DNA from 4 places in the Klebsiella sp. NPDC088457 genome. Region 4 is predicted to be linked to each of the others. Evidence: predicted binding sites of a transcription regulator. Region 4 holds the regulator's gene; each other region holds the start of a gene.
The links. The regulator PhoB, encoded in region 4, activates phosphate uptake and scavenging genes when phosphate is short. The targets are predictions, from matches to a motif close to CTGTCATAAAACTGNCNNAT.

Region 1 (3,130 bases), on a different contig from region 4:
CCTGGTGCACTGGGAGCTGGAACAAGGCGGTACGCTGCGCGAAGCCGTTCTGCGCGCCATCCCCCAGCTGCGCGGCGCTTATGGCACCGTCATTATGGATACCCGCGATCCCGGTACCCTGCTGGCGGCCCGTTCGGGTAGCCCGCTGGTCATCGGTCTGGGGATGGGGGAAAACTTCATTGCCTCCGATCAGCTGGCGCTGCTGCCGGTGACCCGTCGTTTTATCTTCCTCGAAGAGGGCGATATTGCCGAAGTGACCCGTCGTTCCGTGGCGATCTTCGATAAATCCGGCGCTGAAGTTAAGCGTGCGGATATCGAATCCAACCTGCAATATGATGCCGGTGATAAAGGTATTTACCGCCACTACATGCAGAAAGAGATCTACGAACAGCCGAATGCGATCAAAAACACCCTCGCCGGGCGTATCAGCCATGGCGAAGTGGATCTGAGCGAGCTGGGGGCGCATGCCAACGAGATGCTGTCCCAGGTTGAGCATATCCAGATTGTGGCCTGCGGCACCTCGTATAACTCCGGTATGGTTTCGCGCTACTGGTTTGAAGCGCTGGCGGGCGTGCCGTGCGATGTCGAAATCGCCTCTGAGTTCCGCTATCGCAAATCGGCGGTACGCCGCAACAGCCTGATGATCACGCTCTCCCAGTCCGGTGAGACCGCGGATACGCTGGCCGCGCTGCGTCTGTCAAAAGAGCTGGGCTATCTCGGTTCACTGGCTATCTGTAACGTTGCCGGTTCCTCCCTGGTACGTGAATCCGATTTGGCATTAATGACCAACGCCGGCACCGAGATTGGCGTGGCGTCGACCAAGGCTTTCACCACCCAGCTGACCGTATTGCTGCTGCTGGTGGCGAAACTGGCGCGTCTTAAAGGCCAGGATGCGGCGATTGAGCATGATATCGTGCAGGGGCTGCAGGCGCTGCCGAGCCGTATTGAACAGATGTTGTCTCAGGATAAGCGGATTGAAGCGCTGGCCGAGCACTTCTCCGATAAGCATCATGCGCTGTTCCTTGGCCGCGGCGATCAGTATCCGATCGCTCTGGAAGGGGCGCTGAAGCTCAAAGAGATCTCTTATATCCATGCGGAAGCCTATGCTGCCGGCGAGCTGAAACATGGCCCTCTGGCGCTGATTGACGCGGAAATGCCGGTGATTGTCGTGGCGCCAAACAACGAACTGCTGGAAAAACTGAAATCGAACATCGAAGAAGTGCGCGCCCGTGGCGGAGAGCTGTACGTCTTTGCCGATGGCGATGCCGGTTTCAACAGCAGCGACAACATGCACATCATTGAGATGCCGCATGTTGAAGAGGTGATTGCGCCAATCTTCTACACCGTACCGTTGCAGCTGCTGGCGTACCACGTCGCGCTGATTAAAGGTACGGACGTTGACCAGCCGCGTAACCTGGCGAAATCGGTTACCGTCGAATAAAATGCCATGCATTATGCAAAGGGCTGCCATCCGGTGGCCCTTTTTCTTACCGCTCGATCCTTTTTTCATTGCACGGTGAAAAATTCTGCGGCGCTGTTTTATGACAAACTGTCATCTTCGGCTACGATTTCGGGTGTCATAAAAAGAAAATTTCTCTGCAAACTTAACGTCACTTAAATATATAACAATATGATTTATATTGTTTTTATTTTCGCCAATCGCGCATCTTTTTGGGTGTCATAAAACTGTAATAATTCGTACATTTTACTGTCACCTCTTTGTCCTATTTTGCTCACCATAGCCTCGAAACAACGATTTACGAATCCAGCAGGAGACATTATGAACGTTATGCGTACCACCGTCGCAACAGTTGTCGCCGCGACCTTATCGATGAGCGCTTTTTCTGCATTTGCAGCGGCAAGCCTGACTGGCGCGGGCGCAACTTTCCCTGCGCCGGTGTATGCCAAATGGGCTGATACCTATCAGAAAGAAACCGGCAATAAAGTGAACTACCAGGGCATCGGCTCCTCCGGTGGTGTAAAACAGATTATTGCCAACACCGTTGATTTCGGTGCTTCTGATGCACCTCTGGAAGATGACAAACTGGCTCAGGAAGGCCTGTTCCAGTTCCCGACCGTTATCGGCGGCGTGGTTCTGGCTATCAATCTGCCGGGCGTCAAATCCGGCGAGCTGGTGCTGGACGGCAAAACCCTGGGGGATATCTACCTCGGCAAAATTAAGAAGTGGGATGACGAAGCGATCGCTAAACTCAACCCGGGTATGAAACTGCCGGCACAGAATATTGCCGTGGTTCGTCGCGCTGACGGTTCCGGTACCTCCTTCGTTTTCACCAGCTATCTGGCGAAAGTGAACGAAGAGTGGAAATCTAAAATCGGCGCCGGCTCTACCGTTAACTGGCCGACCGGCCTGGGCGGCAAAGGCAACGACGGTATCGCCGCTTTCGTTCAGCGTCTGCCGGGCTCCATTGGCTACGTTGAATACGCTTATGCTAAGCAGAACAACCTGGCCTACACCAAACTGCTCTCCGCAGATGGTAAGCCGGTTAGCCCGAACGAAGATAACTTTGCCAATGCGGCAAAAGGTATCGACTGGAGCAAATCCTTCGCCCAGGATCTGACCAACCAGAACGGTGAGAACGCATGGCCGATCACCTCAACCACCTTCATCCTGGTACACAAAGCGACGACTAAACCAGAACAGACGGCCGAAGTGCTGAAATTCTTTGACTGGGCGTACAAAAACGGCGGTAAAGAAGCTAACGCTCTGGATTACGCAACGCTGCCGGACAGCGTGGTTGAGCAGGTACGCGCTGCATGGAAAACCAACGTGAAAGACAGCAGCGGTAAAGCGCTGTACTAAATACCGTCATACCTTGAGCCGCCCGCAAGCAGGCAGCTTACAGGAGGATGTGTATAGCATTACCTTTGCCCGAAAGAACGGTAAAATACCGGTCTTTCGGGCCCGAACTTAAAGAGTAACCTATGGCTGCAACCAAGCCGGCATTTAACCCTCCGGGGAAAAAGGGTGACATCATTTTCGGCGTGCTGGTTAAGCTGGCGGCGCTGATTGTGCTATTGATGCTGGGCGGCATCATCGTTTCCCTCATCATCTCTTCATGGCCAAGCATTCAGAAGTTTGGTTTTTCCTTTTTGTGGACTAAAGAGTGGG
Region 2 (3,130 bases), on a different contig from region 4:
TACCGTCGCCGATATTATGTCAGCGATGAAAGATACCTTCGGCAACCGGGAAACCAGCGAAGAACAGCTGCTGAATGACCTGAGCAGGGTCGATCTGCTGGTGATCGATGAGATCGGAATGCAGACGGAGTCGCGCTATGAGAAAGTGATCATTAACCAGATCGTCGATCGCCGCTCCTCCTCAAAGCGCCCGACCGGGATGCTCACCAACAGCAATATGGACGAAATGAACAAGCTGCTCGGCGAGCGGGTGATGGATCGCATGCGCCTCGGCAACAGTCTGTGGGTGATTTTCAACTGGGACAGCTACCGTCATCGGGTCACCGGCAAAGAGTATTGAGATATATCTGAAGCCAGCCGGGGTTATACTGCAAGCATGCTTAAGTAACCACGATGAGTACATCTATGAAATCTGCACAATCCTTGTTCCGCACCCTGATCATTGCCGGCGCCTTTATGGCCGCCGGCGCGCATGCCGCCTCCTGGCAGGACTCCCTTTCCAGTGCCGCTAACCAGCTCAGCAGCCAGGGCGGATCCCAGCAGGGCGGCGGTCTGTCGATGTCCTCCCTGACCAGCCTGCTGAACGGCGGCAATCAGTCCCTGACCTCCAGCAGCATGAACAACGCCGCCGGGATTATGTCCTATTGCGCACAACAAAAGCTGGCCTCGGTCACCAGCACGGAAAACGTCAAGAACCAGGTTCTGGATAAGCTCGGCCTCAGCACCCCGGAAAAGCAGAAAGAGGACACCAGCTATCTTGAAGGTTTACAGGGTCTGCTGAGCAGCAACAACGGCCAGCAGCTGAACCTGAACACCCTCGGCAGCAGCCCGCTGGCGGAGAAAGTAAAAACCAAAGCCTGCGATCTGGTATTAAAACAGGGCGTTAACTTCCTCTCCTGATCGTTCCCTCCGGGGCCGCGTTTAACGCCTTAGCGTTGTCAACGCGGCCGCAATCACTATTTTCCCCCTTTTACGCCCCGATTCCCCCTTGCATACCGGATGCGACGCCGATCAAAAACGGCGATTTCTAAACCAATTCTGAACCACAGCACAGTTTCATGACTCTACAATTGCAGCAATATGGCACTGCAATTACAGTGTAGCGTGGAAAGCGATCTATCCGGCCAGCGGTCAACTGGCGCTAATGAGGGTGAACTGTGTCAGAGTTGTTATCCATCGCCTTGTTTCTCACCTCGGTGGTGATTTATGCCTTAAAAGCCGGTCGCAACACCTGGTGGTTTGCCGCCACGTTAACGGTGCTGGGGCTGTTTGTGGTCCTCAATATTACCCTCTACGCCAGTGACTATTTCACCGGCGACGGGATTAATGACGCGGTTCTCTACACGCTGACTAACAGCCTGACCGGCGCGGGCGTCAGTAAATACATTCTTCCTGGCGTCGGGCTGGTGGTGGCGCTGGTGGCCGTATTCGGCACGCTGGGGTGGGTGCTGCGCCGTCGTCGCCATCATCCGCATCACTTTGGCTACAGCCTGCTGGCGCTGGTCCTGGCGCTGGCCTCCGTGGATGCCAGCCCGGCGTTCCGCCAAATCAGCGAGCTGGTTAAATCGCAATCTCGCGATGGCGATCCGGATTTTATCGCCTATTACGAAGAGCCGGCAAAGAGCATCGCCAATCCCCGCCTGAACCTGGTCTATATCTACGGTGAAAGCCTCGAACGCACCTATTTCGACAACGACGCCTTTCCCAACCTGACGCCTGAACTCGGCAAGCTGAAAAACGAAAGCCTCGATTTCAGTAACACCGAGCAGCTGCCGGGTACCGATTACACCATCGCCGGCATGGTCGCTTCACAGTGCGGGATCCCGCTGTTCGCGCCGTTTGAAGGTAACGCCTCGGCATCGGTTTCCAGCTTCTTCCCGCAAAATATCTGCCTCGGCGATATTCTGAAAAACTCCGGCTACGAAAACTATTTTGTGCAGGGCGCCAATCTGCGCTTCGCCGGAAAAGATGTGTTCCTGAAATCGCACGGTTTTGACCATCTGTATGGCGCCGAGGAGCTGAAAAGCACGGTGGATGACCCGGCTTACCGTAATGACTGGGGCTTCTACGATGACACCGTGCTTGATGAGACCTGGAAAAAATTCGAAGCGCTGTCGCAATCTGGCAAACGCTTCTCGCTCTTTGCGCTGACCGTCGACACCCACCATCCGGACGGGTTCATCTCCCGGACCTGCCAGCGTAAAAGCTACGAAATGGGCGGTAAAAAGAATCTTTCTTTTAGCGCCGTCACCTGCAGCCAGGAACATATCGCCGCGCTGATTGAGAAGATCAAAGCCTCGCCGTATTTCAAAAATACGGTCATCGTGGTCTCCTCCGATCATCTGGCCATGAAAAACACCGCCTGGGATTATCTCAATAAGCAGGATCGCCGCGATCTGTTCTTCGTCCTGCGTGGCGACCAGCCGCAGCAGGATACGCTGGCGGTGAAGCGTAACACCATGGACAACGGCGCCACGGTGCTGGACATTCTCGGCGGCGATAACTTTATCGGCCTTGGCCGCAGCAGCCTCTCCGGGCAATCGCTGTCCGGCATTTTCATGAATATGAAAGAGAAAGTGCTGGCGTGGAAGCCGGATATCATCCGACTGTGGAACTTCCCGAAAGAGATGAAAAACTTCACCATCGACGCCCAGAAGAACATGATCGCCTTCTCCGGTAGCCACTTCCGTCTGCCGCTGCTGCTGCGCGTCTCGGATAAACGCGTCGAGCCGCTGCCGGAGAGCGAATATTCCGCCCCGCTGCGCTTCCAGCTGGCCGACTTTGCCCCGCGCGATAATTTCGTCTGGATCGACCGCTGCTACAAGATGGGTCAACTCTGGTCACCTGAGCTGGCGCTCTCCACCGACTGGTGCGTCTCGCAAGGCCAGCTTGGCGGCGAGCAAAAGGTACAGCATGTTGATAAGCCCCAGTGGCAGGGAAAAACGGCGTTTAAAGATACCGTTATCGATATGGAACGCTACAAAGGCAACGTTGATACCCTGAAGATTGTCGACAACGATATTCGCTACAAGGCCGACAGCTTTATCTTTAACGTTGCCGGCGCGCCGGAAGAGGTCAAGCAGTTCAGCGGGATTTCGCGCCCGGAATCCTGGGGTCGCTGGTCCAATGC
Region 3 (3,130 bases), on a different contig from region 4:
TTTGGTATTCTGGCCAGCATCATCACCATGTGGTTCTCGCGCTACCGTGAGTTCCATGCGGACGCCGGATCTGCCAGACTGGTTGGCCGGGAGAAAATGATTGCCGCTCTGCAGCGTCTGAAAACCAGCTACGAACCGCAGGAGGCCAGCAGCATGATGGCGTTTTGTATTAACGGTAAAGCGAAGTCGATGAGCGAACTGTTCATGACTCACCCGCCGCTGGATAAGCGTATTGAAGCGCTGCGTAGCGGGGAATACCTGAAGTAATTCAGCACGTTCAGAAATAAAAACAAAAATCCGCGGCTTCAGGGCCGCGGATTTTTTTTACCTGAAACCTGAGGGCGACTATCTGCCCGGACGGGGCTGGGTCACGCGAAGCCCGCTGACGGTCGCGGCAATGACGGCTAGCCCGCCGGCCAGCAGCAGCGCGCTGTGGGTGCCGCTGTTGCCCTCTAAATTAAGCAAAAGCGCGACCAGCGCCGCGCCGATGCTTTGTCCGAGCAGGCGCGCGGTTCCCAGCATTCCGCTGGCGCCGCCGCTGCGATGGCTCGGTGCGGAAGAGACTATCGTATGGTTATTCGGCGACTGGAACAGACCAAAACCGGCGCCGCAAAGCGCCATCCGCCAGATGATATCCAGGTCGGAAGGTGATGCGGGCAGCAGCGCCAGACCGAACAGGCCGCAGGCCATCACCAGCAGACCGAGTGCGCCCAGCAGTCCCGCGTGGACTTTCTCAATCAGATACCCTGCCAGCGGCGCCATCACCATCGTCGCTAACGGCCATGGCGTCAGCAGAAGTCCGGTTTCCACTTCGCTGCGCCCCATCATCGACTGCAGGAAGAAGGGCAGGGAAACGAGGGCCAGCATCTGCGCGCAGAATGAACAAATCGAGGTGCAAATGGAGAGTGAAAAAAGCGGGATCCGCAGCAGGTCGATGGGGAGCAGAGGAACCGTCATCTGCAGCTGGCGGCGGACGAAGAAGAAGCCGATGATCAGCATCGCAACCACTTCCGCGAGCACCAGCTGGCCGGACTGGCCCTGAGCAAATCCGCCGAGCGCGGTGATCAGTAAGCCAAAGGTCAGGGCGTTCATGATCGCGCTGGGGAGATCGAAGCGGGTAATTTTACTCCGTCCGGTATTTGCTGGCAGGTAGCGCATCGCGAGGATCAGCGAAACGATTCCCAGCGGGATATTGATTAAAAAGAGCCACTGCCATGAGGCGACGGAGAGGATCGCCGCGGCAATGGTGGGGCCGGCTGCGGATGAAACGGCAACCACAAAGGAGTTAATCCCCATCCCGCGGCCGAGAAAACGCTGCGGGAAGATCAGGCGAATCAGCGCCGTATTGACGCTCATCAGAGCCGCTCCGCCCAGACCCTGCGCCACGCGCGCGAGGGTCAGCATCTCGAGGCTATAGGAGAGGGCGCAGGCCAGGGAGGTGAAGGTAAAGAGCGCCAGGCCGATTTTATAGATCCGTCGATAGCCGACCATGTCGCCTAAAAATGAGAGCGGCAGCAGCGCGATAACGATAGCGATTTGGTAGGCGTTGACGATCCAGATTGAGGCGGCCGGGGAGGCATTTAAATCGCTGGCGATGGTGGGCAGCGCCACGTTGGCGATTGCCCCGTCGAGTACCGCCATTGCCAGGCCTAAAACGATGGTCAGGATGGCGCCGTAGCGCTGCGGCAAAGGCAGGCCATCGGGAATGTTTTTATCCATGTTAAATGTGCGTCTTAGTGGTGACTATTCTCTGGATAATGATTTTAGCATTGATTATTCGGCTGTATGTCGCAGATTTGTAACGAATGAGCAGAAGAACGATTGCGGCTACCGTAATGCGAATTTATAATAAAAACCGGTTCTAAATTTTATAAAACAGTTACGATGAGGTGATAAATGGCAGTTGCAGATTTGGATAAGCAGCCAGATTCTGTCTCTTCGGTATTGAAGGTTTTTGGCATTCTGCAGGCGCTTGGTGAAGAGCGTGAAATTGGCATAACCGAACTATCCCAGCGCGTCATGATGTCAAAAAGCACCGTTTATCGCTTTTTGCAGACCATGAAATCGTTGGGCTATGTGGCTCAGGAAGGCGAGTCAGAGAAATACTCGCTGACGCTGAAGCTGTTCGAACTCGGCGCTCGCGCGTTACAGAATGTCGATCTGGTACGCAGTGCCGACATCCAGATGCGTGAACTTTCACGCCTGACGAAAGAGACTATTCACCTGGGGGCGCTGGATGAAGACAGCATTGTCTATATCCACAAAATAGACTCGATGTACAACCTGCGCATGTATTCGCGTATTGGTCGTCGCAACCCGCTGTATAGCACCGCTATTGGTAAAGTGCTGCTGGCGTGGCGCGATCGTGGCGAAGTTGAGCAGATTCTGGAAGGCGTCGAGTACAAACGGAGCACCGACCGGACGATTACCAGTACCGAGGAGCTGCTGCGGGTGCTTGATCAGGTGCGTCAGCAGGGGTATGGCGAAGATAACGAAGAGCAGGAAGAGGGGCTGCGCTGCATCGGCGTGCCGGTATTCGACCGCTTTGGCGTGGTGATCGCCGGGCTGAGCATCTCGTTCCCGACCCTGCGTTTCTCGGAAGAACGTTTGCACGAATACGTGGCGATGTTACATACCGCGGCGCGTAAGATTTCTGAACAGATGGGGTACAACGACTATCCATTCTGATCGCAATGGCGTTCTGGTTCGTGGGCTACAGCGGCAACCCATGCTGTAGCCCAAAAACATTAGCCTTTGTCGTCGATAACGGTGGCGCTTTTACGCAACACGGGGCAGTCGGTGAGCCCGATGATGCCGCTATCCGAATGGACATATTGTGCGGTGCTGGTGCCGCGCGCAGTCAGATATTTGCACTGAAGACCCAGCCCCGCTGCGTTCTCGTTGCTGCCAATCAAGATGCCGTAACCGCTTAATAATATGCCAATCCAGACGATAGCCAGTACGACAATGGAACGAATGATTAATCGCATTGTTGCCTCATTATTTGTATTATCCCTGCGTTAATTTTGCCAGCTACACGCCTTGAAACAAGTCTATGATTCCTAAACTTGCCTTTCGTATTACAGTTAGCCGCGGTTTAAGATGCTCATGTTATCCTGGAACCATCTGA
Region 4 (3,130 bases):
AACGTTCGGTCAGCCGCGGAATATGCTCGGGCGCAATGCCCGGCCCGTTATCTTCAACGCTAAACAGCGCGCCATGCGGCGCCCGCTGCCAGCTAACGGTAATCTCCGTTCCTGCGGGGGTATGGTTAACCGCGTTATACACCAGGTTGGAAATCGCGCTACGCAGCTGCTCTTCGTTGCCCAACACCTGCAAGGATTCATCAACCAGGAAACGCAGCGTCTGCTTCTGCTGGCTGAGCGTCTGCGCTTCGCGCTCCACCACCCGCAGCATCATCGGCACGTCGATTCTGTCATTCATCGCCAGCACCGGCGCCGCTTCAATGCGCGACAGCGTCAGCAGCTGCTTGACTAACCCCTCCATGCGCTGGGTTTGTTCACGCATGGTATGCAGCGCTTTTTCGCGCGTTCCCCCTTCCAGCACCTGCTCCTGCATCATCTCCAGATATCCCTGCAGCACCGTCAGCGGCGTGCGCAGCTCGTGGCTGACGTTGGCGAAAAAGTTCCGCCGCGCGCCTTCGAGCTGATGCATCTGCGTAACGTCGCGCGCCACCATCAGCCACTGCTTGTCGCTGTAAGGCATCACGCGGATCTCGAGATGGCGAGCCGTATTCAGCACCAGATTGAGGGGTTTTGAGAAATCCCTGTTTTTGAGGTAGTTGGCGAATTCAGGGTAGCGCAGGAGATTGAGAATATTTTGTCCGCTATCGTCCGGCCAGCGCAGATTGAGGATCTGCTGCGCCAGACCATTACACCAGAAGATGGCCCCCTCCTCCGTCGTCAGCACCACCGCATCGGGCAGCGACTCGGCGCCGCTGCGAAAGCGTTTGATCAGACTTCCCAGCTCGCGTCGGCGCTTTTTATTGCGCATCTGCATCTGGTGGAGGCCGTAGAGCAACGGTTCCCAGCTGCCTCTTCCCGGCGGCGGGGTCATACTCCGATCGACCCATAGCCACCATGAAAGACGCAGCAGATTCCAGAAATGCCAGATAAGAAGCCCGGTCACTGCCGCCAGTAAAAACCACGGCAGATAACCCAATAATGCCCCGAGAATCAGGGCCGGGATACAACATAAGAAAAGCTCAAGCGCCAGCCTTTTCCATGACAGCCGTTCCAGCACGGTTCACACTCCTGTCGAGATTCAGAAACGGGCGGAGAAACGATATCCCGTACCGCGGACCGTTTGTACCATCCGGTCGTGGCCGCTATGTTCCAGCGCTTTGCGCAGACGGCGAATATGCACATCCACCGTTCTGTCTTCTACATACACGTTGGTTCCCCAGACGTGATTCAGCAGCTGTTCGCGGCTGTAGACGCGTTCCGGGTGGGTCATAAAGAAGTGTAATAATTTAAACTCCGTCGGCCCCATGTCCAGCGGACTTTCGCTGGTCATCACGCGATGCGATGAAGGATCGAGGCTCAGCCCCTGCATTTCAATCACTTCTTCCACCGCCATCGGCGAAATTCGCCGCATGACGGCTTTGATCCGCGCCACCAGCTCTTTTGGTGAGAAAGGCTTGGTAATGTAATCATCGGCGCCGGTTTCGAGACCGCGTACGCGATCTTCTTCTTCACCGCGGGCGGTCAGCATCACCACCGGAATATCACGGGTCATCGCTTCACGCTTGAGCAGCTTAATAAACTGCAGGCCCGATCCTCCCGGCAGCATCCAGTCGAGGAGAATCAAATCAGGCCAGGGTTCATTGAGTTGATTCACCGCGCTGTCATAATCTTCCGCCTCGACGGGCTGAAAGCCGTTTTGCTCCAGAACAAAGCAGACCATTTCGCGGATTGGAGCTTCATCTTCAACGACCAGAATTCTTCTCGCCATTATTTACCCTGTATTTTTTAGCCATCAGTATAGAGTGCGGCGTCATTATGCGTCAGTTTTGTGACAGATTTATGAAGAAAATGACCGTTTGATGATAGCGGATTTTGAATCATGACAAGGACTAACAACCGATCCTCGTGGTGTTAAGGGGGCAACCGGGGGATGACGCGTATATAATGCGCCCATGCTTTTTCGTTAGGGAAGAATTATGCGCATCATCCACACCTCCGACTGGCACCTTGGCCAGAATTTTTACAGCAAAAGCCGTGCCGCCGAACATTCGGCCTTTCTCGACTGGCTGCTGACCAGCGCGCAGGAACACGAGGTCGATGCCATTATTGTCGCTGGCGATATCTTTGATACCGGTTCGCCGCCGAGCTACGCCCGCGAACTGTATAACCGCTTTGTGGTCCAGCTGCAGCAAACCGGCTGTCAGCTGGTGGTGCTGGCGGGCAATCATGATTCGGTCGCCACCTTAAATGAGTCGCGCGATATTCTGGCTTTTCTGAAAACCACGGTGGTAGCGAACGCCGGCCATTCGCCCTTTATTCTGCCGCTGCGCGACGGTACCCCCGGGGCCATATTCTGCCCGGTGCCTTTCCTGCGTCCGCGCGAGCTGGTCACCAGCCAGGCTGGACACTCCAGCGGTGAAAAGCAGCAGCAGTTGCTAAGCGCCATCAGCGACTACTATCAACAGCAGTATCAGGAAGCCTGCGCCCTGCGCGGCGATCGTCCGCTGCCGATTATCGCCAGCGGCCACCTGACCACCGTCGGCGCCAGCAAAAGCGATGCGGTGCGCGACATCTATATCGGTACCCTCGATGCCTTTCCCGCCAGCCATTTTCCGCCTGCGGACTATATCGCGCTCGGCCATATCCACCGGGCGCAGGTGGTCGGCGGCAGCGAGCACATTCGCTACTGCGGTTCGCCGATCGCCCTCAGTTTTGATGAAACCGGTAAACCTAAAAGCGTCAACCTGGTGACCTTTAGCGCAGGACATCTGAGCGAGGTGCGTCCGCTGCCGGTCCCGGTCACCCAACCTCTGGCGGTGCTGAAAGGCGATTTCGCCAGCATCAGCGAACAGCTCGCTCAGTGGCGTGACGCCCCGCAACAGCCGGTCGTCTGGCTGGATATCGAAATCACCAGCGACGAATACCTGCATGATATTCAGCGCAAAATCCAGGCCCAGGCCGACGATCTGCCGGTCGAAGTGCTGCTGGTGCGCCGCAGCCGGGCCCAGCGCGAACGCATTCTGGCGGGAGAGCGGCGCGAAACGCTCAGCGAACTGCAGGTGGAAGACGT

Region 1: a site for PhoB is predicted at 1,676-1,695, ahead of pstS (phosphate ABC transporter substrate-binding protein PstS). Genes of this name have one in related genera too.
Region 2: a site for PhoB is predicted at 1,046-1,065, ahead of opgB (phosphatidylglycerol--membrane-oligosaccharide glycerophosphotransferase). Genes of this name have one in related genera too.
Region 3: a site for PhoB is predicted at 1,786-1,805, ahead of kdgR (DNA-binding transcriptional regulator KdgR). Genes of this name have one in related genera too.

Annotation. Positions count from the first base shown of each region.
Region 1 is NZ_JBJDNH010000042.1:15,646-18,775, reverse strand. Features, by position in the region: gene glmS (glutamine--fructose-6-phosphate transaminase (isomerizing)) at 1-1,441, shown strand, start outside; gene pstS (phosphate ABC transporter substrate-binding protein PstS) at 1,781-2,821, shown strand; gene pstC (phosphate ABC transporter permease PstC) at 2,944-3,130, shown strand, end outside.
Region 2 is NZ_JBJDNH010000013.1:51,036-54,165, reverse strand. Features, by position in the region: gene dnaC (DNA replication protein DnaC) at 1-340, shown strand, start outside; gene ACI2JR_RS10435 (DUF2501 domain-containing protein) at 406-900, shown strand; gene opgB (phosphatidylglycerol--membrane-oligosaccharide glycerophosphotransferase) at 1,158-3,130, shown strand, end outside.
Region 3 is NZ_JBJDNH010000010.1:111,624-114,753, forward strand. Features, by position in the region: gene htpX (protease HtpX) at 1-267, shown strand, start outside; gene ACI2JR_RS08730 (MFS transporter) at 346-1,719, opposite strand; gene kdgR (DNA-binding transcriptional regulator KdgR) at 1,897-2,688, shown strand; gene ACI2JR_RS08740 (YobH family protein) at 2,748-2,990, opposite strand.
Region 4 is NZ_JBJDNH010000012.1:33,104-36,233, forward strand. Features, by position in the region: gene phoR (phosphate regulon sensor histidine kinase PhoR) at 1-1,117, opposite strand, end outside; gene phoB (phosphate response regulator transcription factor PhoB) at 1,139-1,828, opposite strand; gene sbcD (exonuclease subunit SbcD) at 2,037-3,130, shown strand, end outside.